Regions from separate parts of the Streptomyces sp. B15 genome, predicted to be linked through region 1. Evidence: riboswitches for the same ligand, from Rfam matches in the RefSeq annotation. Region 1 holds a riboswitch; each other region holds the start of a gene.
The links. Region 1 has a riboswitch for cyclic di-AMP ahead of KBY19_RS18035 (M23 family metallopeptidase). Riboswitches for the same ligand answer to the same signal wherever they lie in the genome.

Region 1 (10,037 bases):
CGTGAACAGTTTGCAACGATCGTGTGCAGCCAGGTGCTGAAACGGCTGCGACCTTGGAAGCGCTCGATGTGCCGGGACACCTGCAACAGGACGTCCTGGGCGGCCTCCTCGGCGTCCTCCCGGAAGAGCAGGAACCGGCCGCAGTGCCGCACCACGTCGGGGCGGATGGCGCGCAGCAGGGCGTCCAGTGCCGCGCTGTCGCCGGTCGCCGCACGGGCGGCGAGGGCTTCGGTGTCGTTGGGCGCGGGCGGTTCACCGGCCGTCGGCGGACCGCCGCCGGCCGCCGACGGACCACCGGGCGTCGACGGACCGCCGGAACCCACTGGCTCAGGCCGTCCGGATGGCTGGTTCACGGCGCGGGGAGAGGACGGTGGGCACATCCAGGCATCATAAGGGGCATGCCTTCACCTGATCAGATCGGCCGCTACCGGGTCGACCGTCGTCTCGGCTCCGGCGCCTTCGCAGTCGTGTGGCTCGCACACGACGACCGGCTGGAGGCGCCCGTCGCGGTCAAGGTGATGGCCGACAACTGGGCCCACCGCATGGACATCCGGGACCGCTTCCTCGCCGAGGCGCGGCTGCTGCGCAAGGCGTCGTCGGGCGGTGTCGTCCAGGTCTTCGACGTGGGGGAGCTGGACGGTGAGAAACCGTACTTCGTCATGGAGTACGCGGACCGGGGAACGGTCGCCGACCGCATGGCGGCCGGACCGCTGCCGGTGGACGAGGCGGTACGGCTGACCGCCGAGGCGGCACGTGGCGCCGAGGCCCTGCACGAGGCGGGGGTGGTGCACCGCGACATCAAGCCGTCCAATGTGCTGTTGACCAGCGGGGGTCCCCAGGGGCGCGAGCGGGTGCTGGTCGCGGATCTGGGCCTGGCCAAGAACCTCGCGCACGCCTCGGGGCTCACCGTGGTCGCCGGCTCGGTCGGATACATGGCACCCGAGCAGGCCGAACCCTTCGAGGGCATCGACGCCCGTGCGGACATCTACAGCCTGGGCGCCGTGCTCTACCACCTGGTGACCGGCGCCACCCCGGGAACGCCGGACCGGGTGATGCCGCTGGACGAACTGCGACCCGGACTGCCCTGGGCGGTGACGGAGGCGGTCGCGCGGGCGATGGAGCCCGACCGCGAGCGCCGCTGGCCCACCGCCGCCGCCTTCGCGAACGAGCTGGACCGTATCGCACACGAGTTGGAGCGGGCTGCGGACGGAGCGGAGCGGACCGGGGACGACCCGGAGCCCGGGACGCCGGGCCGGAGCCAGGCCCCGGATCCGGCCCCGGACGGACGTGACGGCAGCGGTGCCGGATCGTCCGTCGGCGCCGACCGCCACGCGTCCGCGGCCGCCCCGCTCTCCTCCCTCGCCGTACGCCCCGCGTCCCAGGGAGCCGGACAGCCGCCCGCGGTCGCGACGGAGTCGCCGTCCCCCGCGCCGGGCGGCGCTGCCTCCGAGGTGTCCTCCGAAGTGTCCTCCGGAACCTCCTCCGAGGCGTCTTCCGAGGCGTCCTCCGGGCCTTCGTCAGAGGCGCCGGGGTCCGCCGCGAGGGAGGCGCCGGGGCCGGACGCGTCCGCGGCGCGGGACGTGCCTCCCGCCGTGAGCGCGCCCGCGCCGGAGCCGCAATCGCAGTCGAAGCCGCCCGAGGGTGACCGGTTCCGGACCGCTGCCGCGGAAGACGGGGCGCCGCGCCGTCGCCGCAGGTGGCGTGCCGTGGCCATGGGAACCGTCGTCGTCGTGCTGACGGGCGTGGGGGTGGCCAGCGCGGTACTGGCGCCCGACGGTAAGCGGAAGCCGTCGCAGGTACGGGTGAGCGACGCCAGCGGCCGGATCAGCGTGCGGATTCCGGGGGAGTGGGCGAAGGAGACGGCTGACTCGGGCTGGCACCCGTCCTCGCTGGGTCTGCCTGTGAAGGACGCTCCCGGGCTGCTCGTCGCGCAGGACGTGAGCCGCTGGCAGGACCTCACCTCGGCCACGAACGGGGTTTTCGTCGGGCTCGGTTCCACCCCCGAGGACGAGGACAAGAGCGGCGCCAGCGCCCAGGACAGCGGTAACGACACCGGCAACACCGACAACGCAGATGGTGCGGACAGTGCGGCGGAGACGCTGCCCGCCAAGGTGGCCGAACTCGACCACCGGGGCTGCCAGTACTCGGGGAGCAGCAAGTTCAAGGGCGCGGACTGGCAGGGGCACGTTCGTACGTGGTCGGCCTGCGGCTCTCCCGGGCACTCGCTGAAGGAGATCGGCCTGACCTCTCGGCAGAAGGGCAAACCGCCGGTGTACGTGCAGATCCGGTGCGACGAGGACTGCTCGGCCAGAACGGATCAGGTGTTGAACAGCCTGCGTGTCAACGGCTCTTAGTTCGCTCCCACCCGTCCCGTTGAGCGACTTCCGACTCATCTGCCCCAGCACCGTGTCCCCCACATCGGGGGCCTGTGAAAAAAGGTCGCGGCGGCCGTGAACTTTCCCGCCAAGCCGGTCATCTAACGCGGTGTACGGCGCGAAGGCCCGGGGACACGCTGGGTACGAGAGCCGGCAAGCGTGTGATGCCGCCGGGCAGTTGGACGACCGCGAGACGCGACGACCAGGGAGTGACGGCAGCCATGACGAAGCGCCAGGACCCGACGACGACCCCGCAGCTCTCCTCGACCCCGCAGCTCCCACGGATCTCGCCGCACGCGTCGGCTGCGTCGGCCTCGTCGGCCTCGTCGGCTTCGTCGACTCCGCAGACCTCGCCGCCCGGCGCGCGATACGCCCCGTCCCGGCGGCGCCGCCGGGTGGCTCGTGTCGCCGCCGCCGCGACGGCGGTGCTGGCGGCGGGCGCCCTGGTGGTCGGCTGCAGCAACGACTCGGAACCCGACCCGCACAAGGTCAGCGGCGAGGCCACGCCCGCAGGCGGTGAGGATTCGGACGGCGCCTCCAAGGGCGGTGACGGCACGAGCGGCAGTGAGGCCGGCAGCGGCGAGGACGGAGCCGCGGGGGGTTCGGAGGGCAGCGACTCGGACGGGTCGGGCGGATCCGGTTCGGGCGGCGACGACTCGTCCTCCTCGGCCTCCTCCTCGTCCGGCGGGAGCGGCTCGGGGTCCGCCTCCGGGTCCCGGTGCCACACCTCGGACCTGAAGGCCTCCTTCGGGCGGAACCATCCGGGTGCCGGACAGAAGAATTTCGCCGTCATCCTGACGAACCGGTCCGACAGCACGTGCACCGTACGCGGATACCCGGGGCTCGCGTTCGTCAACAGCAGCGGCGAGCAGGTCTCCTTCGACCCGAACCGGACGGGCGGCCAGGTACGGACCGTCAAGCTGTCGCCCGGCAAGAGCGCATGGGCTTCGCTCTCGTACACCAACCCCGAGATGACGAACGTCACCACCGTCACGCCGAGCGCCGCGAAGATCACCCCGCCCGACGAGCGGGCCTCGTTGCGGGTGCCCTGGTCCGGCGGACCGGTCACGAACACCGGCAAGGCGTCCGTACCCAAGATCGGCCCGCTGGCCCCCGGCACCGGCGGCTGATCCCTCCCGCTCCCCCCTCCCGTCCCCTCACGCCTTCCCCTTCCGGTCCCCTTCCCCCGTCCGATTCCTGGATGGCGTACGCCGACAGGTGGTCGGGCCTGCCGCGTGGTACGGATCCCGCCCGTACCCACTTCCAGCGCTCCCGACTGGCCGGGAGCCCTCTCTGGGGCGAGATTGGGAGCGTGCGGCAGAGGCAGGCCGGGACGGAGACGGCGACCGGGTACGACGACAGCGGCGGACGGCTGTGGCGCGTGGCGCGGCAGCTTCCCGCTGTGCTGTTCGCCCTGGGCATCGTGCTGGAACTGGCGACACCCAGGGATGTGGCCATCTCGGCCCCCTTCGCCGCAGCCCCGTTGGCTGCCGCGGCCGTCCTCTCCCTCTGGGGCACCGTCCTGACGAGTGTCCTCTCCTCCGGCGCCACCATCCTGTTCGCCTTCTTCCACGACACGGGCAGCACTGTCGAGGCCGAGGCCAGGTCCGTCACCAATCTGACCGTCTCCGTCCTCGCGGTGGGCGTCAACTATGTGCTGCGACGCAGCGGCAGCCGACTGGCTTCGGCGCGCGGTGTGGCCGAGGCGGTCCAGCTCGCCGTGCTGCCCGCTCCGCCTTCCCATGTCGGCGACCTGGCGGTGGCCACCCGCTACCGTGCGGCACAGGCCGAGACCCGGGTCGGCGGGGACTTCTACGCGGCCGAGGAGACCCCGTACGGCGTACGGCTGCTGCTCGGTGACGTACGCGGCAAAGGACTCGACTCGGTGGCCGCCGTCGTCCTCCTCGTGGGGGTCTTCCGTGAGGCCGCCGAACAGGAGGAGACGCTTTCCGACGTTGCCGTCCGGCTCGACCGGGCCCTCCGGCGGGAGGGACGGCGCCAGCCCGGCACGGCAGGGCTGGAGGGCTTCAGCACGGCCGTGCTGGTGGAGATCTCGGGCCCGTCAGGCAGTCCGGCCGCCTCCTGCAGCACAGCTCCGGCCGCCTCCGGCAGTACAGCTGGTGGCGGCCCCGCGCGCGGCGGGGGCTCCGTGCTGCGCCTCGTCAACCGGGGCCACCCCGCACCGCTTCTGCTGCACCAAGGCAACGCGTCCCTGCTGGAGCCGACGGTTCCTGCGCTCCCGCTCGGGATGTCCGATCTGGGGGCGTGGCCGGAGCACATCGACGAGTTTCCCTTTCCCCGGGGTGCCCAGCTGCTCCTCTACACCGACGGCCTGTCCGAGGCCCGCGACTCCGCCGGCGACTTCTACGACCCGGTCGAACGGCTGTCCAACAGCTACTTCGCCCATCCCGAGGAGTTGCTGGAGACGGTGCTCATCGACGTCGCGGCCCACACAGGTGGCCGTTCGGTGGACGACTTGGCACTGCTCGCCGTCGCCCACGATTCCTCGACCCCGTAGGACGCCGGCGGACCGGGCGGCCACCGCCAATTACCGGGAACAGCTTGGAATCACAGCCACTGTTCTATTAACGTCCGATAACGCAGCACGGTCGTCACTGTCGTCACGGAAGACGGCACCGTGCGCCGTCGCCGAATCCCGCATACGGGGCACCAGCAGCGTCCAACTGCCTGGACCGCACCGTGGGAACCGGGGAACCACCCCTTCTCGTCAGCCGGACGAGGAGGATGGGGTGAATCGGACGCCCTTGCGTGAGGACGCCCGTAGGAGACCTTCCTGCTCCGAACCCGTCAGCTAACCCGGTAGGCGAGAAGGAAGGAAAGGAGAGCGCCCCCGTGGCCTCCAGAACGCAGGGCTTCGCCGGCCAGGCCCCCGAGGTCGTCGCGTACGACCCGCACCTCGACCGCGCCGGCACCCCCACCAACTATGGCCCCTCCACCCCCTCCACCCCCTCCACCCCGTACGGCTCCGCAGCCGCGCAGCCGGCCGCCCCCGCCCGGTCCGCCGGTCCCCACGTACCGTCCGAGGCGCCGACGGAGGGCGAGCCGTGGGACGAGTGGAACCCCACCGAGGAGTCCACCCGGTCCCTGCGCGGTCGGCACCGGGTCGCCAAGCAGCGCGCCAGCGGTATGGCGCGCGGCGGTGCCGTACTCGGTGTCGGCATGATCGCGGCGGTGGGTGCCGGTGGTATGGCCACCGCGCAGGACAAGGACCCCGGGGCGATATCCGTGCCGGACCTGGACACGGCGGCCGACGCCGTCCGCGACCTCCCCGACCAGCTGCCCGATGCCGAGGACCTGCCCGGCATCGGCGCCCTGGTCGCCGACGACGAAACGGACGGCGCCACGGGATCGGACGGCACCGGGGACGGGTCCGCCGGTCCCCTCACCCAGGCCGGGCTCTCCGCCGAGGACAAGGCGGCGGGCAGGACCGACGCCGGCGAGGCGCTGCGGGCCCGCATCCTCGCCCAGGCCGAACAGCACCGTGCCGCCGCCGACGAGGAGGCCCGCGAGGAGGCCGCACGGCAGGCGGCGAGCGAGGCGGCGGCGGAAGCCGCGAAGCGGGCGGACGCCGAGAAGGCCGAGGAAAAGGCCGAGGCCGAACGCGCGCGGGAGGCAGCGGCCGAGAAGAAGCGGGAGGCCGCCGAACGGGCTGCCGAGCAGCAGCGCAAGGCGGAGGCCCGGCGCCGTGCCGAGCTCGCCCGCAGCTACACGGCGCCGCTGGCCTCGTACCAGCTCACCGCCGGGTTCGGGCAGGCAGGCGGCATGTGGCAGAACGACCACACCGGCCAGGACTTCGCCGCGCCCAACGGCACCCCCGTCAGGGCTGTCCACAGCGGCACGATCAAGGAGGCGGGCTGGGCCGGTTCGTACGGCTACCGCATCGTGCTGGAGCTGGAGGACGGGACCGAACTGTGGTTCTGCCACCTGTCGTCCATGACCAAGTCGGCGGGCGACAAGGTCGGTACGGGCGATGTCATCGGCCGCGTCGGCTCCACCGGAAACTCCTCGGGCCCGCATCTGCACGTCGAGGTGCGGGCCGGTGGCGGCGATCCGGTGGACCCGCTGTCGTGGCTCCGCGACAAGGGCGTCAACGTCTGAGGCGGTGCGGGTGCCGATGTCCCGTGCCGCCCGAGTGCCATGTCCGCTGCGGCCCCTCGGCCCCTCGGCCCCTCGGCCCCTCGGCCCCTCGGCCCCTCGGCCCCTCGGCCCCTCGGCCCCTCGGCCCCTCGGCCCCTCGGCCCCTCGGCCCGTCGACCCGATGGGCTGATGGGCTGAGGGCCGAAGGGCCGCCGGGGGCGGCCCGGTGCGCGGTCTGTGTCACCGTCCGCCACCGCGTTACGGTCGCGGCATGCAGATGAATGCCGACAACAAGATCGGTCAGCTGTCCGTCTCGCCGCTCGTGCTCGGCGGCAACGTCTTCGGCTGGACGGCCGACACCCCCACGTCGTTCGCGGTGCTGGACGCCTACACCGACGGCGGCGGCAACACCATCGACACGGCCGACGTGTACTCGGCCTGGGTGGAGGGCAACCAGGGGGGCGAGTCCGAGACGGTCATCGGCGAGTGGCTCGCCGCGCGCGGCTCGGCCGTACGGGACGGTGTCGTCATCGCCACCAAGGTCGCTCGTCACCCCGACCACACAGGGCTCGCCCCGGCCACCATCAAGGCCGCCTGCGAGGACTCGCTGCGCCGACTGCGGACCGACCGCATCGATCTGTACTACACGCACTTCGACGACGAGTCGGTGCCGGTCTCCGACATCATCGGTGCTCTCGACGACCTGGTCAGGGAGGGCAAGGTCCGCGAGATCGCGGCCTCCAACATCTCGCCGTCCCGCCTCGACGAGTCGCTCGCGTTCAGCGCCCGGGAAGGCGTCGCCCGGTACGTGGCGCTCCAGCCGCACTACAACCTGGTCTCGCGCGACACCTACGAGGGAGAGCTGGAAGAGCTCGCCCGGCGCGAATCCCTCGCCGTACTGCCGTACTACGCGCTGGCGTCCGGCTTCCTCACCGGCAAGTACCGTCCGGGTGAGGCGGCACCCGAGGGGGCGCGCGCCGGCAACGCCGCCCAACTCCTCGCCACCGAGCGCGGGCAGCGCGTCCTCGCCGCGCTGACCACCGTGGCCAACGCGCACCAGGTCTCCGAGGCCACCGTCGCCCTGGCCTGGCTCGCCGCCCAGCCGACCGTCACGGCCCCCATCGCCAGCGCCCGCACGGTCGAACAGCTGCCCGCGCTGATGGCCCTGGCCGACCTGCGGCTCACCAACGACGAACTGCGCCTGCTCACGGACGCGTCGGCGTAACCCTCCCCGGCCTCGGGACAGGGAGGGAGTCGGGCGGGACTGGGCGCCGGCTCAGCCCCGCCGCGGCTGCCCGTACACCCGCTCGACGCCGAGCCGCACCACCTGCCGCTGGTCCGCCACCATGGCGGCCCGGTACTCGTCCCAGTCCGGGTGCTCGCCCTGGATCGCGCGAAAGACCTCGATCAGCTCCTCGACGGTCGCGTCGTGCGGATCCCGCGCGACGGGCGTCAGCTCCGCCGTCCCGTCCACCACCGTCCACGCCCACCCGTCGCTGCTCGTCACGTGGTAACTGGCCCGCGGATCCCGCGCGAGATTCCGCGCCTTGGCGCGGTTCGCCGTGACGGAGACGCGCAGCAGCCGCCTTTCCGGGTCATAGGTGTGGTTGACGTTCGAGAGCTGCGGCCTGCCGTCCCGCCGCAGCGTGGCGAGCACCCCGCGGTCGTACTCCGTCAACAGCCCGAGCAACACGCCCTCCGCCTGCTCGGCATTTTCCTCCGCGCCGCCTGTGTTACCCGTTCCGGTCATAGGGATCCTCCTGGAATGGTTTGCCTTCAGAGACAAATGGCAATCCAAAGCTCCGCGAAGCAACTTGAGGATGTGGTCATCCGCGGTACACCACACATCGCCTTCAACCAACCCCCTGCCAAGCCTGTGGACATGAGACCACCGTCCCCACACCACCAGCGTATGCCCTGTCGGGCGACAACAATCAGCCCAAGCACCGGGCACGCAGCCAAGTTGGCCGCCTGGCGAAGGGCCACAGATCGAGCCGTGACCGGCTGAGCAGGGGTAAGCCCGGGCCGTACATACGGCCTCTCGCCTCTCCGTCTGGTGGTGGACGACCGCGCCGCGGCGCCCTTGGAGTTGCTGGAGCCACCGGATGTACTCCCTGGGTGAATCACTCTTGCTGTCGGAGGCCGAATCCGGCAGGCGCAGCAAAGCCATAGGCTTGCAGACATGAGTGAGCGTGTCGCCAAGCGCGTAGTCGTGGCAGGGGCAGTGGTTGACGGGGGACGGTTTCTTGCCGCGCGTCGGACAGCCCCACCGGAATTTGCGGGTAGGTGGGAGTTGCCGGGAGGGAAGGTTGAGTCAGGAGAGTCGGCTGAAGCAGCCCTGGTACGGGAGTTGCGGGAAGAGCTCGGAGTCGAGGTCGAGGTCGAGGACCGTCTTCCGGGTGAGTGGGAGCTCAAGGCGGATCTCGTCTTGCACGCCTGGTGGGCGCCTCTACGCAAGGGCGAACCCCAGCCCCTGCAGGATCATGATGAGCTGCGTTGGCTCGCCCGTGAGCAGGCATTTGACGTGGACTGGCTGGAGCAAGATCTGCCGTTTGTGGAAGAGGTCGTGCGCCGTTTGGGCGGAACGACGGAGTGACAGCAGACCGCTGAGATATCGTTTTCCTATGTGTGCGTAGGGGAGTAGGACAAGATTTCTCCCGGCGCATCGTGTTGCAATTTCCAGTTGATCTGCATGGGCTTCGATCCGGAATGGCTCACATATTCAGCCGGCCCCAGGAATGTGAACGGGGCCGCGCCAACCTCGTTATTGTTATACTTTCGCACGAAGAGGAATACTTCTGATCCGGACTCTTTGTGAGTCTGGTAGCGAATTCCACTCTTCGTGTGTGGGGCCGTAGTCTTCTGTGATTCCCAGTGGAAGAGTCGTGCGTCGATCGCGTAGTCGTTGTAGCGGATATCTTCTTTGAAGTCCTTTTCTTCCTTCACCAGGGTAACGAACAGGACGTCAACGTTGGCTTCTTGGCACCACTCAACCCCAGATTGGGACTGCGAGGGCCAAGGACCCGTGAAGGTTGTCTGACCAATTGCCGTGAGAATTTCTGCCCTTGTGTATGTGGAGTGCACCCGGAGGGGCAGCTGGTCACGGGGAGGGTCCAGACAAATAGGGGAGTGTTCGATCCGCTTCTTGCCGTACTCAAGAATCTCTCGTGCTTCTGCTCGGACAAACGGCTGGTGTGCGAGATGGTCGAGAGCCTCTTGGTACGAGGAGAAGCCTGAATCCCGTGAGCCCGCATCCCACAGATTGAGGATCAGCATTCGAGCGTAAAGCTGCTGTGTCGCCGAGAGGTCCTCATAGCGCGGTGCGTCTAGGCTCAAGAGAGAGTGGTAAGCATCAGCGCGCTCGGGGTCGTCTACATGCAGAAGCTTGGACATGCGCTTGAGTAGCTTTTCCTCGCCTTTCGGCTCCTCCTCAGTGAGAAGCTTGGCACTTCGCCGTGCTTTGGTCCACGAGTTGCCGTTGCGGTAGATATCTGTGATATCTCGCATGCTGCTTTCGAGATATTGAGCGATGGTTTCTGGCTGATTCTTCTTCACCTCCTTGAC
Region 2 (10,037 bases), on a different contig from region 1:
GTGGTCGTCGGTGACGCCGCACGGCTGCGGGAGGCGGCCGGGATCCTCGGCGTCGACTGTGAGGTGGTGGCCGTACGGACCCCGGCCGACGCCGAGTTCGCCCCCGGCCGGATCAACGTCGTCGACCTCGCGCTGCTGCCCGCCGGGCTGCCCTGGGGCAGGCTCTCCGCCGAAGCGGGCCACGCCGCCTACGCGTACGTCGAGCGCGCCGCCGCACTCGCGGTCGCGGGCGAGCTCGACGGAATCTGCACCGCACCGCTCAACAAGGAGGCACTGCACGCCGCCGGACACCTCTACCCCGGCCACACCGAACTGCTGGCCGAGCTCACCGGGGTCGAGGAGGTGTCGATGATGCTCTCCACCGAGAAGGTGAAGGTCATCCACGTCACCACCCACATCGGACTGCTCGACGCCGTGCGCCGGATCGAGCCGGGGCTGGTCGAGCGGACCGTACGCCGTGGCCACCAGGCGCTGGTCCGGGCCGGTCGGGCGGATCCCGTCATCGGGGTCTGCGGCATCAACCCGCACGCCGGGGAGAACGGGCTGTTCGGCTACGGCGAGGAGGAGGAGAAGATCGTTCCCGCGCTGGAGAAGGTACGCCGCACGGGTATCGACGCTCGCGGCCCGCTCCCCGCCGACACCGCGTTCTTCCTGGCCTCCCGCGGTGACTACGACCTCATCGTGGCGATGTACCACGACCAGGGCCACGGCCCGGTGAAGGTGCTCGGCATCGAGGCGGGGGTCAATCTCACCGTCGGCCTGCCGGTCATCCGCACCTCCGTGGACCACGGCACCGCGTTCGACATCGCCGGTACCGGAAAGGCCGAGCCCGGTAGCATGATCGAGGCGCTGCGGCAGGCCGCCGAGATGTCCAACGCGCACTGAACCGACGCCCCGCGAAGGGCAGTTGGACCCGAGCAACCGAAGCGACCGACCCGACCGACGTATCGCGAAGGACACCTGATGCCGCCCACCGGATCCCGGGCCCGCCGCGAGGAGATCCTGCAGCTCGCCACCACCACCGGCCTGGCCAGCGTCGAGGAGCTCTCGCAGCACTTCGGCGTGACCGCCTCCACCATCCGCCGCGACCTCGCCCGGCTCACCGCCGACGGCCGGCTGGCCCGTACGTACGGCGGGGCCATGGCGCTGACCGCACATCCGGAGGCGTCGCTGCGGCAGCGCACGGGAGAGGCGTACGAGCAGAAGCGGGCCATCGCCCGCTGGGCGGCGGCCCAGGTGCGCCCGGGCGAGACCGTACTGCTGGACGCGGGGTCGACGGTGGGTGCGCTGGCGCACCAACTGCGTACGGTCGACGACCTCACCGTGGCCACGACCGGTCTGACGGCGCTGCAGGAGCTGGCGGACGTCGAGACCGTCCATGTCGAGTGCCTGGGCGGGACCTGGCGGCCGGTCAGCCAGGCCTTCGTGGGCCCGCTGACCGAAGCGGCGCTGGAGCGGCTCACCTTCGACCGGGTCTTCCTGTCGGCGGACGGGGTGACGGCGGACGGCGGGATCTGTGAGGCGGAGCTGCGCCAGACGCGGCTGAAGGAGCTGATGGCGCGTCGGGCCGCACACACCTACGTACTCGCGCACGCGGCGAAGCTCGGCCGGGCCCCGTTCCACGCGTGGGCCGCGCTGCCGGCGGGCTGGACACTGGTGACGGACGCGGCGGCCGACGCGGACCAGGTGGCGAAGTTCACCGAACGGGGGGTGCGGGTGGTGCGTGCCGAGCCCGTCGAAGAGCCGGCGCCGCCCCCGGGGGAGGCGCAGGACTGACGCGGAAGCGGCAGCGGTCGGCCCGCAGGGCGAGCTGCGGCGGTCGGCAGAAGCGGACCACGCGGGGGGCCTGCGGGGTGGTGCCCGCCGGTGTGCTGCCTCGTGCACAGCAGCGGCCACCGCCCCGCGTCCGGTCCTGTCTCAGGCGCCGGGGTCGAAGGGGATGCCGTCCGGCACGGCCGCGGCCAGATGGCTGTTGAAGGTGTCGTCCTTGATGCCCAGGGTGGCGCTGCCGAAGTCCGCCCCGGTCAACTTGTCGCGCAGCCCCTCGGGATAGCCGTCCCAGCCGACCAGGGTGGGGAACTGCCAGGTCCCCCGGTGATTCTCGGGCGGCTCGTCACCGCCGTCGTTCTTGGCGGCGCGGAAGCAGTGGGTACTCACCCCGTCCTTGTGGTAGACGACCTTGGGGTGCGTGCCCTCGAAGGGCAGCGCGTCCTTGTGGTGCACGGTGAATCCACCGTGGTTGGAGGTCGAGACGTACTCGACCTGGTCGTTGTGCACCCACACCACGACGTGCTCCCAGTCGTGCCGGTGCCCGGCGCTCCCGCCGCCGAGTGCCGCCTGGTCCTTCTCGAAGTAGGAGGCGTAGACCAGGGCGCACCAGCCGTTGTTGCACTTGGTGCGGGAGTAGCCGTTGGTGTTCTCCAAGTCGGACGCGTCGCGGCAGTTGCCGTTGACGTCGCCGCCTGTCTTCAGGCCCGGGGCGATGGTGCCGTCCGGGCCGATGGCGGGGGTCGCGTAGCAGCCGTCGGTGTCGTAGTCGTAGGCGGGCTGGAACGTCTTCTCCAACTCGGTCGCGTTCATGGGCAGCGACTGCGGCGGATCGGCCAGCGCCGTCCCCGGCAGCCCGACGACCAGAGCGAAGGCCCCGACCACGACGGCCGGGGCCTTCCTGACCCATCCGACGGCTCGGCGGGACCGGCCGGCAGGGGCGTCCTGCACGGATTTCGCCTCTCTCATGTGCGCACTCCATGGTGGGGGGTGAGATGCTCGGCTCACGCTGCCGTGAGTCGGCGCCCCTGCCAAGAGGGCGAACTTCGTACGTCGCGCCCCAACTGCCCGCCAGTCATTGACGAAAGGCAGGAAGCCCCCCGCTCATTGACGAAAGTCAGGAAGCCCCCCGCCTTTCGTAGCTGCCCGGGACGGTGCGCGCGTTCCTAGGCTCCCGGCCATGATCCGTACACACCGCGCGGCGGTCGCTGTCCTGACCGCCGCTCTGCTCACCCCGACAGCCACCGCCTGCGCTTCCGTCGAGAGCCCGTCGACGGCCGACGCGCGCCCGGCAGCCTCGGCGGCAACCGCCGCGAAAAGCGACACCCGTCTGTCCATTCCGAGGCCCACCGGGGCGTGGGCGGTCGGACGGGACACCCTGTCCCTGGTCGACCGCGACCGTCGCGATCCCTGGGTGCCGTCGGCGGGCGCCCGCCGGGTGATGGTCTCGGTCTTCTACCCCGCGCGGCGCGGCGGCGACCAGTCGGCACCCGCGCCGTATCTGTCGGCCGAGGAAGCGGCACTGCTGCTCAAGGGATTGAAGCTGGACAAATCCTTCCCGGCCGACCGGCTCGCCTCGGTCCGTACCAACGCCCGCTTCGGCGCCCGCCCCGCACCGGGCAGGCACCCGCTCGTGGTGCTCTCCCCGGGCTTCACCCTGCACCGCGCCACCCTCACCACGCTGGCGGAGGAGTTGGCCTCACAGGGCTACGTCGTCGCGCTGCTGGACCACGCCTACGAATCCTTCGGCACGACCTTCACGGACCGGGGCGCCGCGCGTGCCGACAAGGCCGCGGCACGCACCTTGACCTGCGTCGCATGCGAGACCGTCGAGGCCGCGCCGACCGACGAGGGGGAGAAGAAGCTGCTGGGCCGGGCGGCGCGGAACCGGGCGGCCGACATCTCCTTCGTCGTCGACGAGTTGACGCGCCCTGCGCGGGACGGGCGGCACGCACCGGAAGGGCGGAAGCGGTCCCCCGACTACGCGGCGCTCATCGACCCGCGGCGCATCGGGGCGGCGGGCCACTCGCTCGGCGGCAACGCGGCGGCAGTGGCAGCGGGTACCGACCGCCGTATCAGGGCCGCCGCCAACCTGGACGGCACCTTCTTCGCCCCGGTACCGCAGGCGGCGACCGGCCGCCCGGTCCTCATGCTCGGCACCGGAGACGGCCACGGCCCGCAGGCCCGGGACACGACGTGGCCGGAGACCTGGGAGCGGCTGCACGGCTGGAAGCGGTGGCTCACGGTCGCCGACTCCGGGCACTTCACCTTCATCGACATACCGATCCTGGGCGGGCAGGCCGGTGTCACCGATCCCTCGGCGCCGCTGTCCGGGAAGCGCTCGGGTGAGATCACCACCCGGTATGTGACGGCCTTCTTCGACCGGCATCTGCGCGGTCTGCCCCGGCCGTTGCTGGACGGCCCCTCGAAGGGGAACCCGGAGGTGGCCTTCCACACACCGTGACCACGGGGTGGGTCAGAAGTGCCGCTTGGTGAGCCTGCGACGCCTGGCACGGACCAGACGCAGCACGTCGCGGAGGAGCGGCACCCGACCCACCCGGAGGGTGAGCGGGGCGGCGGCCACGGCCTTGGCGTACCGGGGGACGAGTCCACGGCGCCAGCGCGCCGTGCCGGGCGGCAGGGCCGGCTGCCGCAAGGGGAGGTCGTGGCGCCAGTTGGCGGCGGCTATCCGCAGCCCGGCCGTCCACCGGCCCGGGGACAGGGCGCCGAGAGGCAGTTCGGCCGTGAACCGGCCGTCGTCCCCGAGCGTCAGCGGGAAGTCGGCCTCGGCGTCTGCCGTCGCCAGCCGAAGGAGGGCTGTTCCCGGTGGTGGACCGAGCAGGTTCGTCCGGCCGCTCATCCGCAGCACCGGGCCGCGCCACGCGGCGACTTCGGGTTCGAGGCGCAGTTCTTTGCCGAGCCGGGCTGCTGGTACGTGCTGAAGCCGCAGGCTGAGATTGCCGAAGGACGTCCAGTAGATTCTGGCTGTCCGTATTCCTCCGGTGCCGTCGTCGGTCAGGCAGGTGAACGGGCAGGCACCGGCGTTCGGGTCGTGCTGGTTTCCCAGCCGCACGGTTTTGCTGAGCCCGTTCACGGTGAGGCGTAGGTACAGGTCCCAGAAACCGTCGGCCAGTGGTGCGTCGTTCCCTTCGCCGCCGAGGAGATCCAGGTCCGCCTCGAAGGCGTCTTCGGTGAGGTGGATTTCGGCATGGCGTCTCCCGGCGCCTTCTCCACGGTGCTGGAGGAAGACCTCCAGCGTCTTTCTGCTTTCATTGCCGTGTTCGTTGTGGTGCTCACTCTTGCGCAACGTCGCGTGACCGCTGAGGCGAAGTCGGTTACCGGTGAAGGAGAATGCGGATACATGGTGGGCGAGGGTGAGGTGCTCCGTCACGTCGAACAACGCGGTAGTGCCTCGGGGACGGCTGTCACGATCAGGTGGATAGTGCGCCAGTGCTCTTCCTTGAGAGATATGGATACGAAACGGCAGCTTGCTGTTGTCCGACCAGGTGTGGGCCAACAACTCGGCCAGGTCGCCGTGCCGGGTGAGATGGCAGCGCAGCCGCTGGATCGGAGGCAGCCGGGGCCAGAACGCATCGCCGTCGTGCTCGGCGACGAGTTTCCGCATCCGCTCGAACTCGCGCTGCTGGATCGCCGTTTCCGTCTCGGTGCCCAGGAACTTGAAGGCGTCCTTCAGCTCCACCGCGAAGTGCCTCTCCAAAAGGGCATCGCGCTGCGGCCCGGGGGCCAACTCGCTCCGCAGCAGCTCACACACCCGGCCGAGCGAGTCGAGGGTCGGCTCGGTCTTGTTCGTATACGTCAGATGCCGGCCGTCACCACGCCGCACGAGGTAGTAGCAGGCGTAGTCGGCGACCACGGAGATGCGGTGTGCGCGCAAGTAGGCGAGTGCGGTGAAGGGCTGGTCCTCGCCGACCCGCAGATCCGTGTGGAAGCGCAGGTGCAGCCGGTCGAGCAGTTCCTTGCGGAAGAGCTTCTGGACGGAGAGCGCCCAGTAGACCCGGGAGGTGAACAGGTCGGCGTCGGGCTGGTTCGCCCGGAACATGGAGCGCGGCACTCTGCGCCCCACCGAGGCCATCTTGCCCAGTACGACATCGGAGCTGTTCTCCTCGGCGGTCACGGTGAGCCGCTGCAGCGCTTCGGGAGCCAGGTAGTCGTCCGCGTCGAGAAAGAAGACGTACTCGCCCTGGGCGAGGTCCAGGGCCAGGTTGCGCGGGGCGGAAGGGCCGCCGGAGTTCTCCTGGTGGATCACCCGCAGCAGCCGGGGATGCCGGGCGGCCATCCGGTCCAGCTCGGCGGCGGTGCCGTCCGTGGAGCCGTCGTCCACGACGATCATCTCGATGCGACCGGGGCCGAGCGACTGGTGCGCGACCGAGGAAACGCAGCGCTTGACGTAGGGCAGCGCATTGTAGGCGGGAGTTATGACACTTACCAGATGTTTCGCAACATTCATGGGTAGACAGTGCCCATTCGGGCGCACCGACGCCAGGAGAAGGCGGCGTTCGGGTGAACCCGGCCTTTCCCGGGCGGGAGGGTGCGGCCTCAGGCCCGGTGCCCGCGCCGGCGCGTCGCCCGAGCCGCGCGGCCCCGAAGCCGGCGGCCCGCCGTGCCCGGAAACGACGCGGCGGCTGCCCGTCACCCGGTGAGGGTGAGGGGCAGCCGCCGCGATCGGGGTTACGGCTCAGTAAGGGCCGTTGACGTTGTCGATCGAACCGTAGCGGTCCGCCGCGTAGTTGCAGGCCGCGACGATGTTGGCGACCGGGTCGCGCTGGTCGTAGACGGTGCCCTCGACGTGGTAGGCGTCGAAGGTCGGCTTGATCACCTGGAGCAGGCCGATGGACGGAGTGCCGTTCTGGGCGTTGATGTCCCAGTTGTTGATGGCGTTCGGGTCACCGCCGGACTCCCGGATGATGTTGCGGTGGATGCCGTCGTAGGTGCCCGGGATGCCGTGCTGCTTCATGATGGTCAGCGCCTCGTTGATCCAGCCGTCCAGGTTGGTCGACTGGGTCTTGTGCACGCTGCCGGTCCGCTCGGCCGAGCTGCGGTCGGCCCGCTCGGAGTTGCTGCTCCGCTCGGCGGGCGCGGAGGCGGTGTCCAGGGTCAGCTTCTGACCGGGGCGGATCAGGTCGGCGTCGCCGCCGATCGTCTCCTTGTTGGCCTTGTACAGGGTGGACCAGCCGCCCTTGATGTCGTGGTCCACGGCGATCTTGTACAGGGTGTCGCCGCTGACGACGGTGTAGGAGCTGGGCTCCTGCTCGGTCTTCGTCTGCGCAGCCGCCTGGGCGGACTGCGCCTGCTGCTGCACCTTGGCCGGGGCGGGGGCGGCGTGCGCGCTGCCCGCGGTCAGCAGGGGAGCGGCGATTCCCGCACCGCCGGCGACCAGGACGATCGAAAGCCGGGAAATGCTGCGGGCGCTGAGCGGATGACGGGCATGACGGCCACGAGACATGGGGGTGTCCTCTCCTAGCGCCTGCGAGGTGAGCTGTCGGATTCGGGCTGGAGTGGCCCGGCCATTCCCGTGCGCGAGGGCGCTACGGGCATGGCTTCACCCCTAGCCGGGCCGCTGGATGCGGTACGGCACTTACCTGGGTCCCCCGCTCCTGCCGCGCGGTTCTGGTGCGAATTTCCCTCGCCGGGCGGCAGGATTCGGCGCCCCGGCATGGGAACTCCGGCCGTTTACGGAGGCCGGAGCGAGGACACGGAAACATAATGGATTGCCCGGATCAAGGCGCTCGATTCACCTGCGGGCCGCTTCCGGAAAATGATCTCGCAATTCATCAACGCTATGCGGTGGATCATTTTCTGAGCGTAAAGTGGCGAATCGGGGCCGTATTCCGAAGAACTCGCGCCGCAAAGGTTCTTGACGATCCGGCAGAAGATCTTGTCCGTGTCTCGGTGCTTTCGATGTGTTTCCCGACACAGCGGATGAGCGGGAGCGGCAAGTCTTGTATTTCCGGACATTGCAGCTGAAAGCCGATGAAGGAGGTCTCCAGCAGCTCCCTTGAGACCGGGAGTTTCGATCGGTAGGCGTTTCTACTAAGCGCCATCGTACATTCTTCTCCCGCCTCGGCCGCGCGCGGTCTTCATCGCGTGAGCCGCATGCGCGGCCGAGGTGGTGACGCTTCCCGAGATGCTCGAAGGCGTCGAGCTGTCACTGCTCCGGGTCGTCGAGTGGAACGGTGAACCAGCGGACGGCGACCGGCCGTGCGCCAGGCCCGGCGTCGTCGCGGGGCCGCTGGAAGCGCCGCAGCAGCTCCAGATACGCGTCGTGGAACTGCTGCACTTCCTCCCGGGTGAGATGCAGGGTGCTGCGTGATCCGCGCCCCCACTCCTCCTCGGGTGGCTGGAGGGTGTAGTGGTGGACCAGTTCGATGTCCTCCTCCATGCGCAGCCGGTCCAGTTCGCCGACCACGGCGCGTTCGGCGGCCGACAGGTCGGCCTGGGGCGGGCGCCGCACGTCCAGTCCACGCACTCCCCGCCACCAGCGCTCGCGGCTGTTCGCCGAGTGGTCGGGGTCGTCCTCGATGAAGCCGGCTCGCTCCAGCTGGCGCAGGTGGTAGCTGAGCGTCCCGGTGTTCTCGCCGAGTACGGCGGCGAGTGCGGTGGCCGTCGCGGGGCCTTCGGTGGCCAGCCGGCGAAGGATCTTGCGGCGCAGCGGGTGGGCCAGCGCCTTGAGGGTCGCGGGGTCGCTGACGGTGCGAGGCGACTGCTGGACGGCGGCGGGGCCGTCCTCTTCCAGTGGCTCGGTCATATACCGACCCTAGCGCAGACGTTCCTCTGCAGAGCTTCCTCTGCAGAACTTTCTCTGCAATGCTGTGACCGCCTCGCGGCTCCAGCGCCTGCCGCGGAGCCGATCTCCCGGTGCCCCGCCCCCGGGCGCCCGACGCGTGCGGCGACAGTGCGCGCGGCCACCATCACGAGTACGTCAGGACGGATACATGGCTCACGAAGCGGTCCAGCTGCGGCACGTCACCCGCCGATACGGCACAGGCGGTGGCGCCGTCACTGCCCTCGACGAGGTCTCGCTCGACTTCCAGCACGGCACGTTCACCGCGGTCATGGGGCCTTCCGGCTCGGGCAAGTCCACGCTGCTGCAGTGCGCCGCCGGTCTCGACCGGCCCACATCGGGCTCGGTCGCCGTGGGCGGGACCGAGCTGACGGGGTTGAGCGAGACCCGGCTGACGCTCCTGCGCCGCCGGCAGATCGGCTTCGTCTTCCAGGCGTTCAATCTGCTGCCGTCCCTGACCGCCGGGCAGAACGTTGCCCTTCCGCTGCGGCTCGCCGGCCGTCGACCGGCCCCCGCCCGGATACGGGAGGTACTGGAGCAGGTCGGACTCGGGGAGCGGGTGCGGCATCGGCCTTCGGAGCTGTCCGGTGGCCAGCAGCAGCGGGTCGCGCTGGCCCGCGCGCTGATCACCCGCCCGCAGGTGCTCTTCGGTGACGAGCCGACCGGAGCCCTCGACTCGCAGACCAGCCGCGAGGTCCTCACGCTGCTACGCGACATGGTCCGCGACGAGGGGCGGACCACCGTCATGGTCACCCACGACCCGGTCGCCGCCTCCTATGCCGACCGCGTGGTCTTCCTCGTCGACGGCCGGGTCGACGGAGAGCTGTGTGCGGCGTCCGCCCAGGAGATCGCCGCGCAGATGGCGGAGCTGGAGGACCTGGCGTGCTGAACATCGCGCTGACCACCCTGCGCACCCGCTGGGCCGGGTTCGTCGGCAGCTTCGTCGCGCTGGCGCTCGGCGTGGGGCTGCTCGCCGTCATGGGGCTGGCGCTGGCGTCGTCATTGCAGGCTCCGGAGCGCGAGCCGGAGAGATTCGCCGCGGCCCCCGTGGTCGTCAAGGGCGCGGACACCCTCAGCGTGCCCACCTCGATCGGAGAGCGCACCCATGAGCTGGCGCAGCCCCGCGCCGTCCCCGACCGGGTCAAGACCCGGCTGAAGAAGCTGGGGCGGGTCGTGGAGGACCGGTCGTTCGATGTCCCGGTCGACGGCGGCCCCGGCGACCTGGTGGGCCACCCCTGGTCAACCGCCGCATTCGCCCCGTACCACCTGGAGCAGGGACGCGAGCCCCGGGCGGGCGACGAGGTGGTCGTCAGCGAGGACTGGACCCGGCGCGGCGGTCGGCCGGTACAGCCCGGCGAGCGGCTGCCCACCGCAGACGGAGCCGTACGGGTCGTCGGCGTCGTGGGAGGGCTCGGCTTCGAGAAGGCCGTCTTCTACACCGACCGGCGCGCTGCCGCGCTGGCGCCGC
Region 3 (10,037 bases), on a different contig from region 1:
TGGCCGCGGGTGTAGAGGTGCTCGGAGATGTCCTCGACGGTGAGGCGGTCCGCGCACTCGTCGAGGCTTATCCCGCGCGAGGCGCGGTCCATCAGCAGCGAGCGGACGGCGTCGGTGATCTCCTGCCGGCCGCCGTAGCCGACGGCGACGTTCACCAGTATTCCGTCGACCTCGCCCGCCTGCTGCTCGGCCTCCTTGAGCACCTTCTGCGTGCTGGCGGGCAGCAGGTCGAGCTGCCCCACGTGGTGCACCCGCCAGCGCCCGTCGGCCGCCAGATCACGCACCGTGTCCTCGATGATTCCGACCAGCGGGAGCAGCTCGCTGTCGGGGCGGTTCAGGTTGTCCGTCGAGAGCAGCCAGAGGGTGACGACCTCGACATCCGTCTCGTCGCACCAGCCGAGCAGTTCCTGGATCTTGGAGGCGCCGGCCTTGTGTCCCTGCTCGGTCGTCCCGCCGGCGGCCCGCGCCCAGCGCCTGTTGCCGTCCAGGATGACGCCGATGTGCTTGGGCACCTGGGCGTGGTCGAGACGGTCCTCCACCCGGCGCGCATAGAGCTTGTACACCAGGTCGCGCAACTTCATGGGAACGGCCAGCCTCTCCGTGCCGAGTCGGGATTCCCAGCACCTTACTGCCGTTCGCCCGAGCGTACGAACCGAGCCGGTCACGGGTGCGAGGGGACCCCCATGGGGGCGACAGGGGCCGGTGAGGACGCGGTGATAGGAAATGGCATATGACGCACGGCACACACCGCACCGCTCCCCCTGTCCCTGACCCCACGGCCGTCCCGTCCGACACGCTTCACCGCGCGGACCCCAGCCGCTACGACGCCATGGAGTACCGCCGCACCGGTCGGTCCGGGCTGAAGCTGCCCGCGATCTCCCTCGGCCTGTGGCACAACTTCGGTGACGACCGCGCACTGGACACCCAGCGCGCGATCCTGCGCCGCGCCTTCGACCTTGGGGTGACCCACTTCGACCTGGCCAACAACTACGGCCCGCCGCCCGGCTCGGCGGAGCTGAACTTCGGCCGTGTCTTCGCCCAGGATTTCCGGCCTTACCGCGACGAACTGGTCATTTCGACCAAAGCGGGCTATCTGATGCACCCCGGTCCGTACGGGGAGTGGGGCTCGCGCAAATACCTGCTCTCCTCGCTCGACGCCTCGCTCAGCCGGATGGGCCTCGACCACGTCGACATCTTCTACTCCCACCGCTTCGACCCCGACACCCCGCTCGAAGAGACCATGGGCGCGCTCGCCAGCGCCGTCCACCAGGGCAAGGCGCTCTACGCCGGCATCTCCTCCTACAGCGCGGCACGCACCCGCGAGGCCGCCCGGCTGCTGCGCGAGATGGGGGTGCCCGCGCTCATCCACCAGCCCTCCTACTCGATGATCAACCGCTGGACCGAGGAGGACGGACTGCTCGACGCGCTGGAGGACGAGGGCATGGGCTGCATCGCCTTCGCGCCGCTCGCCCAGGGACTGCTCACCGACAAGTATCTCGACGGCGTCCCCGAGGGCTCCCGGGCCAGCCAGGGCAAGTCCCTGGACCCGGGGCTGCTGACGGAGGAGGTCGTACGGCGGCTGCGGGGGCTCAACGCCATCGCCCAGCGGCGCGGACAGTCCCTCGCACAGCTGGCGCTGAGCTGGGTGCTGCGCGATCCCCGGATGACCTCCGCGCTCATCGGGGCCAGCTCCGTGCGGCAGCTGGAGGCCAATGTGGCCGCCCTGCGCGCAGGGCGGCTCACCGAGGACGAGCTGCGCGAGATCGACGAGCTGGCGGTGTCCGAGCCGGGCACCAACATCTGGTCGGCCAGCAGCGACGCCTGAGAAACATAAAGCGGGCCGGTCCGTGGGGGGATACGGACCGGCCCGAGGGGGGGTTCCCACCATAGCCCCTCGGGCACGATGTTCCGCACACGAACGACCGTGTCGCGCAAGCGGATCCGCCGCCTCGCCCGCCGCCGTCAGACGGCCAGCCCACCGAGGGCGACCCCCGCCATCGCTCCGAGCACCATGAAAGGGCCGAAGGCCATGGCGCTGTTGCGGCGGGCCCGCCCGGTCGCCATCAGCGCGAAGCCATAGCCGGCTGCCGACAGAAAGCCGAGAAAGGCTCCGGTGAACAGCACCCCCCATCCGTACCACCCAAGGGCTACCCCGACCGACAGCGCGAGCTTGACGTCGCCGAAGGCCACCGCCCGTGGGCTGATCACGAACAGCACGAGGAACGCCCCGGCCAGCACGAGACCGCCCCACAGCGCCCGGCGCCAACTGCCGCCCGCGTCCGGCAGCAGGGCCGCCAGCCCCAGCAGGGCGGCGGTGCCGGCCGCGAGCGGCAGGGTCAGCATGTCCGGCAGCCGCATCACCGCGAGGTCGACCGTCGCGAGCAGCAGGGCGACGGGCACGACCAGCAGCCACACCGCCAGTTCCGGGCGCAGTCCGACAGCCGCCGTCAGCCCGGCGCAGCTGAGTGCCCCCCATACGGCGGGAGCGCGCCGCCCACGTCCGTACGCCTCCTGAGGCTCCTGGCTCGCGGCGCACGCGTCGCACGTGGCGGGGCCCAATGCGCCGCGCACTCCCCCGCCCAGCGGATGTCCCTGCGGGCAACTGCGCCGCCACGGCTCCCCGGGCTCCACGGAGAGCCGGTAGGTGGCGCGTGGCAGCAGAGAGCCGGCCGCGGCACCGTAAGCGGCGGCGGCCACGATCGCTGTCCACTCCAGCAACGGCACACCGCGAGCTTACGTCGGGCTTACCCCGGGCTTACGGGACGGCTCCGTACTCGCCCGTACGGAGGGGTTCCGGAGCGATTCATCTCACACCCGGTCGGAGCATCTCGGAGCCGGACAGCGCCGACACCTGCGACGCAGCACCAACCGGCCGTCCCGGGCGCCTCGTTATCCAACTGCCGTTGTCAGTGGGGGGCCGTACTGTAGTCCGTATGACATCGACTTCCACCGGGCCCGGAGAGCCCGGACGGTCCCGGGCGACCGACGCGGGCCGTGCGCCCTCGCCGGAGCTCTCCGTCACCGCGGCCAACGAGGCGATCAGGGAGTACGTCGCGGGCCGCACCCTCTGGTCCAAGGAAGCACTCGCCGAGCTGGACCGGCTGCGCGGGCAGTGGCAGCGCGCCGTTCGTGCCGAGATGGTCAAGGCGGCGTGAGGGCCGCCGCCTTGGCCATCTCCTCTCCGTGAGCTTCCCGCTCGCCGCCAAGAACGGGGTCTCGTCACCCGCCCGTTGATCCGCAAGCATGTACGGGTGAGCGGCACGCGCGGGGGGCGCGGGCCCATGGGGAGACGGAGCGTGCGGTGCACAAACGCGGACTGTGGCGGCGATCGGAACGGGCGGAGCGCGCGCCGGAGGTCGAGTACGACAGCGACGGTCCCCAGGAGCGGGCCCGGCGCGGCAGGCGGCGACTGCTGGTCGCCGGAGCGCTGTTCGCGACGCTGATCCTCCCCAGGGTCGTCAGTACCCCCGGTTACGCGGACGGCGCGGAAGCCGTCCGGCCCTCGCCCGGCGCCACCGACGTCCCCGCCCACCCGCAGCCCTCCCCCGAAGACGGCCGAGGCCCCACGACCCCACCCGCCCCCACGCCCTCCCCTCCCGGGACCGGCCCCGGCGGCGCACTGCCCGACCCGCCCACCGGGGCGCCCTCGCCCGCCGGGCCGCGCTCCGGGACAGAGCCGGAGTCCGACTCCGCCGCGCGCGCCTTCCGTTCGGTCCGGGCAGGACAGTGCCTGACGGTGCACGGCAACGGCTCGGGGTGGAGCCGTCCGGCGCCCACCGAGGCCACCCGGGTGCCCTGCGGGGACGATCGTGCCTACACCCGGGTGACGGCCGTACGCCGCGCCGGTGCCGGCGGCGAGCCGCACCGCGCGTGCCCGACCGGGAACGGGCGCGCCACCTGGACGCACGGCGACACCACGCTCTGCATCACCCGCCAGTTCCGCACCGACCAGTGCCTGCTGGCCGAATCGAAGGGCGGCGAAGTGCGCGCCGCGCTGATGTCGGCGCCCGCGTGCTCGACGGAACCGCCCTCGGGCACCGGCAGATACGACAGGCTGCTGAAGATCACGGGTGTCCACGACGAGCCGGCCCCCTGCCGGGAGGGCGACTCGCAGGGGCACTCGCGCTACTGGACGTGGCGGATCGACGGCGGCGATCGGACCCTGTGCACGGCGGACGCCACCGAGTGACACCCCGCCGTCGTCGGCCCGCTCATCCGGTGAGGCGGCGCCAGGCCCCCGGAGCGGCCGTCGCCAGTACGACCGCCAGCGCGCCGACGAGCAGCGCGAAGGGGAGCGCCGCACCCGCCAGGACGAGGAACGGGACCGCGGAGAGCGCCGCGACGGCGCAGTAGCCGGCGCCCGCGAGGGAGAGGAAGCACTGGGTGCGGGGCGGACCGTCCACGTTGAGGCGTACGACCAGCGCGGCACACACCGCCGCCCACAGCGCGGCGCGCGGCTCCCCGAAGCTGACGGCGTCCCGCACCGCTTCGGCCGTCCGGAACCACCATTGGCCGTCCAGGGTGTCCACGAGGTGCGGGAAGTCGGCGGCGTAGTCGGGCAGACGGGCGCCCTTCGGCACTTTCGCACCGAGGGCCGCGACGTCCTGCCGTACGAACTCCGTGATCAGCAGCACCGCCGCGCCGAGCGCCTGTGCGAGTCCCGCCGGCCAGCCGACCGTCCAGCCCCGGAGCCGGGCGCCGCCGCGCGCTATGCCGTCCGGGGCGTCATCCGGGGCCTCGCCGCTCGGAGCGTCACCGTCCGTCGCCGTCGCCGTCGTCTCTCCGGTCACCGGGTCGGCTTCCGTCGCCGCACTCCCCACGCCCGAACCGCCCCTCGCTCACCGGTCGTCCGGCCCACCCGGACCGGCCCCGCTCATGATCCGGCGCCGCGAACCCGCCCGCAAGCCCGCAAGCCCGCAAGCCCGCAGCGGCGACAACGCGGAGGCGGGCGCGGGTTCGCGCGGCGGGTCAGTCCTTCTTCGGGAAGGACACCTCGACGCGGCGGTTCTTCGCGCGGCCCTCCTCGGTCCTGTTGTCGGCGACCGGATAGTCCTCGCTGTAACCCCGCACGTTGAAGCTCACCTCGGAACCCAGCCGCTGGGACAGTTCCGTCTGGACGGCCGTGGCACGCTTCTTGGAGAGCGTCTTGCCGTGCTCGTAGGAGCCCAGGTCGTCGGTGAAGCCGAAGACGTTGACCTCGGTGCTCTGCTGCTTGTCGATCTCGTCAGCGATGGTCTTGATGCGTGCCTTCGCCCCGCTGTTGAGCTTGGCGCTGTTCTTGGGGAACAGCACCTCCACCTGGAGGGTGAACTTCGTCTTCGCCGTGCTGTCCTCGCGGCGCTCCTCGCCTCCCAGATCCTCGGTCACGAACTTGATGTCCAGCACCTTGGGCTCGGCCAGCTTCGCTCCGCCGGCCAGCCGCAGCCCGTCCGCCTTCGCGTCCACCTCCACCGGCTCCTCGGTGTCCCCGATGTTGTCCGGCGGCTCGCTGAACCCCGGATCACCCGGCCCCTTCTCCCCGGGGAGGGAGGGCGCCCGACCGGTGGGCAGGCCGGTGGGGTTGTCGGTGGGGTACTGGGTGGCGATGTCGGGGATGGAGGGCGTCGGCCCGGGGCTCGGGTCCTCCGCCCGCGCGGACGGGGCGCACACCCCGAGTACGAGCGCGGCGGAGAAGGACGAGCACGTCACGGCTCTGGTCAGCTGTCGCCTGGTGAAGCCCATCCCTCACTCCCCTCCACCGATCGTGACGTCGGCGGGAGGCATGTCCGCGATCTGGAACTCCACCTTGTCGTTGCCCTTGGGGGGCGCGGGGAACTGCGCGTACCAGGTCTTCGAGTCGCCCGCCTGGATCGGCTGGCCGAACGAGGTGCACAGACACCGGCCCTCGGTGTCCCTGAGGACGAGATAGCGCTTCTTGCCCTTCTGGTCGACGAGTTTGGCGCCGGCGACCGACAGTTTGTTGCGCAGGGCGAGCTCGGACTCGTCGCCCTCCCAGCCGGGCGCCACCCAGGCCTTGCCGCTCCCGTTGGTCACCTTTCCGGTGAGCGTCACGAAGCCGCCCGTCTCGCGGCGGGCCGAGTCGACGGTGAGGGTGATGTCATCGCCTCCTCGCACCTTTGCCAACGGTTCGCCGCCGGTGGAGCCGCCGGACTCCCCGCCGTCCCCGCCGCCCTGGAGGTCGCCTGCCTTCTCGGAGGGCCTGGGCTCCTTGGCGTCGTCGCCGTCGCCGCCCCCGCCGCAGCCCGCGGCCGTGAGGACCAGTCCGGCCGCCAGGGCCACCGCGGTCATACCCCTGCGAGCCCGCAGGACGCGCCGAAGATTCATGGAGTACTCGACTCTCGTTCGTCGTTCGCTCGTCATTCGACCAGCACCACCGAGAAGAGATCCGACGGTTTCAGGTCGCGGCCCTCGTCCTCGGGGTCGATCGTCAGCTCCTCGCCGCCGCAGACCAGCTCGATCTCCTCGGCGGCGTTCGTGGTCTTCTCGGTGCCGTCGGCCTCGCACCGTGGTCTGATCACCGCGGTGGCGGTGGCCTTGGCGGTCTTGTTGTCCGTGCCGGGGATGATCGTGTCGCCCGTGTCGAACCGCGTCTCGATGCTGACGCGGTAGCCGTCGTCGCCCTCGCGGGAGACCGGATCGCAGCTGAGCAGGTCGGAACGGTTGCGGTCGGCGAAATGTGCTGCCGCGCCGCAGCCGTCGCCGCTGAGCGGGGCGACGGCGTCCAGCCACTCCTGCCGGCCCTCCTCGTCGCCGAGTGCGTCCAGGAAGCCGTCGAAGAGCTGTTGCCGGTCGTCCTCGGCGGCGCCGAGGGCCGCCGCGTCGGCCGCCGTCTGGCCGCCGTTGCGCACCGTTCCGGCCTGGGCGACCGCGAAGAAGGCGAAGGCGAGGAAGAGCAGCCCGGCGATCACCGCGCCGTACAGCAGGACCGTCTGCCCGCCGTCACCGGACAGCCGGCGCACGGTCAGCCGCCCAGTACCGCGCTCACCGCGTTGGCGATGGCTCCGGAGATCATCGAGTCGAGCCCCAGCGCGCGGATCGCCAGGATGATGCCGGCGACGAGGATGACGATGCCGGCGTATTCGATCGAGTTGGCGCCCCGATCCCCGGGCCGCCCCCGCGTATGTCCTCGCAGGAGGGCGAGGCGGGCGCGGACGCGCCCGCGCGTGGCGTTCGACATCGGGTTCTCCTCCGTTGCTGGCTGACTCGGTACCCCCACAGGGGTACGCCCCCATGTCTTTCCGGTCGTTCCGGTTCACCCGTCCCGCGTGGCCGCCCTCTTGGGGGCGGCAGCAGCGTGGTGTCACGTCGTGCGCCCCCTCCCGTCGCCACCCCGCGGTGTAGCTAACAGTCGCTGCCCGAATGCAGACTGTGCCACAACTCATTGCGGTGGCGAAGGGGTGGACGGGAACCGGACCGGCAACCGGTGCGGCGGCCGAGGCGGGAACCGGTGCGGTCGTGCGCGTTCCGACCTGCCGTAAGGCGGGGAGTGAGCCGGACATTGACCGACGCCCCTCCTCTCGACGGGTCATGGCGACGGAGCGAGCGGTACGGCGCGTTCCCGGAACGCGCCTGTGGGGCCGGGGTGTTGGGCGGAGCCGGACGGTGGGCGGGGCGCCTCTCACCATAGCGAGCGAGGTGCCGAACGCACCCCTTCCACATCCGGACCGCAGGTGGGACAGAATCATGTATTCTCCCACCAAACGGTCAGATCTCCCGTTACTCGCATCAATCCCCCTCGCCTCCCGCTCACTTCGCAAAGGGAAAGAAGCCGGAGATGGGGTTCGCCGCCGTGAGTCGCCTCACAGGCCGGACGGAAAGAGGGCGTTTCCCCTTTCGTGCCCACCGGCTCACTCTCGGGTATTACCGCAGCGCAACCGCGGAATGCGATCAAGGAATTCGAACCGACCGTGAAATGCGTCGCATTACCGGTCCGATCTCTCGACGATCATTTTCTTGTCCCCCGGAAATATGTGTGTTTAAGGTGCCCGAGCTGTCGCGCCCGACGTGCGGCAGTGCGCAACCAGACGCCGAGTCCTGCCGCTGGTCTGCGAGAACTCCACCGTTGGCAGGAGCGGGGGAACCAGGTAAGTGCCCCGAAGGATCGGTGATCCGACGGGGCTTGGGGTGAAGCCGGGACTGCGCCCGCACAGGGCATGGCAGTTGCGGCCGGGCTACTGCTCCAGCCCGAATCCGACAGCTCACCTCGTAGGCGTAGGAGAGGAACTCCCCTATGTCCGGAAAGCATGCCCGAAAGTCCCAGCGCCGTCTCAGGCGCGGTGCTGTACTCGCGCTGACCGCCGGCGGCGCCGGTGTCGTGCTGCCACTGTTCGCGTCCGGCAACGCCCAGGCCGCCTCCGTCGACACCTGGGAGAAGGTCGCCCAGTGCGAGTCGAGCGGCAACTGGCAGACCAACACCGGCAACGGCTACTACGGCGGCCTGCAGTTCTCGCAGTCCAGCTGGCAGGCGGCCGGCGGTACGAAGTACGCGCCGCGCGCCGACCTGGCCACCAAGGACCAGCAGATCGCCGTCGCCGAGAAGCTGCTGGCCATGCAGGGCCCGGGTGCCTGGGCCTGCGCGGGTGCCGGTGGCCTGACCGCGGGCGGCCCCGCCCCGGACGTCGACCCGGACGGCGGCGGCAACAGCGCCGAGCCGCAGCAGAAGTCGGCGCCCGAGCAGGCGGCCCCCGAGAAGTCCGCTCCGCACAAGTCGCAGCCGTCGCAGAAGTCGCAGCCGTCGCAGTCGTACACCGTCGTCAGCGGCGACACCCTGTACAAGATCGCCACCGCGCACGACGTCTCCGGCGGCTGGAAGACCGTCTACGACGCGAACCGCCAGGTGATCGGTGCCGACCCGGACCTCATCCTGCCCGGGCAGAAGCTGTCGCTGAAGGCGCAGGCCGAGGCCGAGAAGAGCGGCAGCGACTCCGGTGCCGAGGCGCAGGGCAGCAGCGACGAAGGCGCCGCGGCGCAGGGCGGCGCCGAGAAGTCCGCCCCCGAGCCCGCCGCCAAGTCCGAGTCCGCCCAGGGCGGTCACGTCCGGCCGGTGCCGGGCGGCACCAGCACTCCGTACCGGGCCGCCGGTGGCAGCTGGTCGAGCGGCCACCACACCGGTGTGGACTTCTCGGCCGCCAGCGGTACGCCGGTGAAGTCCGTCGCCGCGGGCGAGGTCGTCGCCGCGGGCGACGGCGGCGCGTACGGCAACCAGGTCGTCGTCCGGCACGCCGACGGCAAGTACACCCAGTACGGCCACCTGTCCTCGCTCTCCGTCCAGGTCGGCCAGCAGGTCGGTGCGGGCACCCAGCTGGGGCTGTCCGGCAGCACCGGCAACTCGACCGGGCCGCACCTGCACTTCGAGGTGCGCACGACTCCGAACTACGGCTCGGACGTCGACCCCGTCGCCTATCTGCGGGCACACGGCGTCTCGCTCTGACCCGGCACATATGACCCGGCCACCGGTCCTGCTCCCCTCCGGGACCGGTGGCCGATGCCGGGTGTGCCGTGCAGCCGCGTCAGCCCCCCAGCACGGCGCCGAAGTCGGTGTCCGAGCCCAGGATGAACGTGGCGACGATGAGGATGAGGGTGCCGGGCAGCAGGAAGGCGATCGTCGTCATCGTCGCCTTGGGCACCGTCTTGGCCGCCTTGCGCCGCGCGTTCTGGGCGTCGGTGCGACGCATGTCGGTGGCGATCTGGATCAGCGTCTCGGCGATGGGGGCGCCGAGCTCCTCGCCCTGCTGGAGCGCCGTCACGAACTGGTCGACCTGGTCGCTGGCGTTGCGTCTGCGCAGCTCGTCGAAGGCCTGGCGGCGGCTGACGCCCATGTCCATCTGCCGCAGGGTGATGCGCAGCTCGTCGGCCCACGGCCCCCGGTAACGGTCGGCGACGCGCTCCAGGGCCTGCCGGAAGCCGAGCCCGGCGGAGACCACCACGGCCAGCACGTCGAGGAAGTCGGGCAGGGTGCGTTCGATGACGCGCCGGCGGTCCTTGATCGCCTGCCGGATCGCGAGATCGGCGGCGAACCAGCCGAAGGCCAGCACGAG

Region 2: linked by a shared signal. The riboswitch ahead of KBY19_RS29405 (LysM peptidoglycan-binding domain-containing protein) and the one ahead of KBY19_RS18035 (M23 family metallopeptidase) in region 1 are both predicted to bind cyclic di-AMP.
Region 3: linked by a shared signal. The riboswitch ahead of KBY19_RS37715 (transglycosylase family protein) and the one ahead of KBY19_RS18035 (M23 family metallopeptidase) in region 1 are both predicted to bind cyclic di-AMP.

Annotation. Positions count from the first base shown of each region.
Region 1 is NZ_JAGPXJ010000036.1:31,940-41,976, forward strand. Features, by position in the region: gene KBY19_RS18015 (RNA polymerase sigma factor) at 1-380, opposite strand, end outside; gene KBY19_RS37530 (serine/threonine-protein kinase) at 399-2,354, shown strand; gene KBY19_RS18025 (DUF4232 domain-containing protein) at 2,597-3,505, shown strand; gene KBY19_RS18030 (PP2C family protein-serine/threonine phosphatase) at 3,688-4,893, shown strand; cyclic di-AMP (ydaO/yuaA leader) riboswitch at 5,013-5,217, shown strand; gene KBY19_RS18035 (M23 family metallopeptidase) at 5,229-6,494, shown strand; gene KBY19_RS18040 (aldo/keto reductase) at 6,751-7,698, shown strand; gene KBY19_RS18045 (PPOX class F420-dependent oxidoreductase) at 7,750-8,223, opposite strand; gene KBY19_RS18050 (NUDIX domain-containing protein) at 8,656-9,069, shown strand; gene KBY19_RS18055 (DUF3427 domain-containing protein) at 9,096-10,037, opposite strand, start outside.
Region 2 is NZ_JAGPXJ010000089.1:17,526-27,562, forward strand. Features, by position in the region: gene pdxA (4-hydroxythreonine-4-phosphate dehydrogenase PdxA) at 1-885, shown strand, start outside; gene KBY19_RS29385 (DeoR/GlpR family DNA-binding transcription regulator) at 964-1,776, shown strand; gene KBY19_RS29390 (NPP1 family protein) at 1,918-2,736, opposite strand; gene KBY19_RS29395 (alpha/beta hydrolase) at 2,948-4,231, shown strand; gene KBY19_RS29400 (glycosyltransferase family A protein) at 4,244-6,235, opposite strand; gene KBY19_RS29405 (LysM peptidoglycan-binding domain-containing protein) at 6,464-7,231, opposite strand; cyclic di-AMP (ydaO/yuaA leader) riboswitch at 7,236-7,411, opposite strand; gene KBY19_RS29410 (helix-turn-helix domain-containing protein) at 7,934-8,533, opposite strand; gene KBY19_RS29415 (ABC transporter ATP-binding protein) at 8,721-9,458, shown strand; gene KBY19_RS29420 (FtsX-like permease family protein) at 9,452-10,037, shown strand, end outside.
Region 3 is NZ_JAGPXJ010000008.1:49,319-59,355, reverse strand. Features, by position in the region: gene KBY19_RS06210 (isoprenyl transferase) at 1-581, opposite strand, end outside; gene mgrA (L-glyceraldehyde 3-phosphate reductase) at 731-1,825, shown strand; gene KBY19_RS06200 (A24 family peptidase) at 1,963-2,724, opposite strand; gene KBY19_RS06195 (hypothetical protein) at 2,934-3,155, shown strand; gene KBY19_RS06190 (hypothetical protein) at 3,302-4,189, shown strand; gene KBY19_RS06185 (hypothetical protein) at 4,212-4,790, opposite strand; gene KBY19_RS06180 (OmpA family protein) at 4,969-5,721, opposite strand; gene KBY19_RS06175 (hypothetical protein) at 5,725-6,324, opposite strand; gene KBY19_RS06170 (hypothetical protein) at 6,357-6,959, opposite strand; gene KBY19_RS06165 (hypothetical protein) at 6,962-7,177, opposite strand; cyclic di-AMP (ydaO/yuaA leader) riboswitch at 8,016-8,225, shown strand; partial or broken gene KBY19_RS37715 (transglycosylase family protein) at 8,231-8,563, shown strand; partial or broken gene KBY19_RS37710 (hypothetical protein) at 8,686-8,748, opposite strand; partial or broken gene KBY19_RS37705 (LysM peptidoglycan-binding domain-containing protein) at 8,756-8,875, shown strand; gene KBY19_RS37700 (M23 family metallopeptidase) at 9,044-9,430, shown strand; gene KBY19_RS06155 (DUF5936 domain-containing protein) at 9,510-10,037, opposite strand, start outside.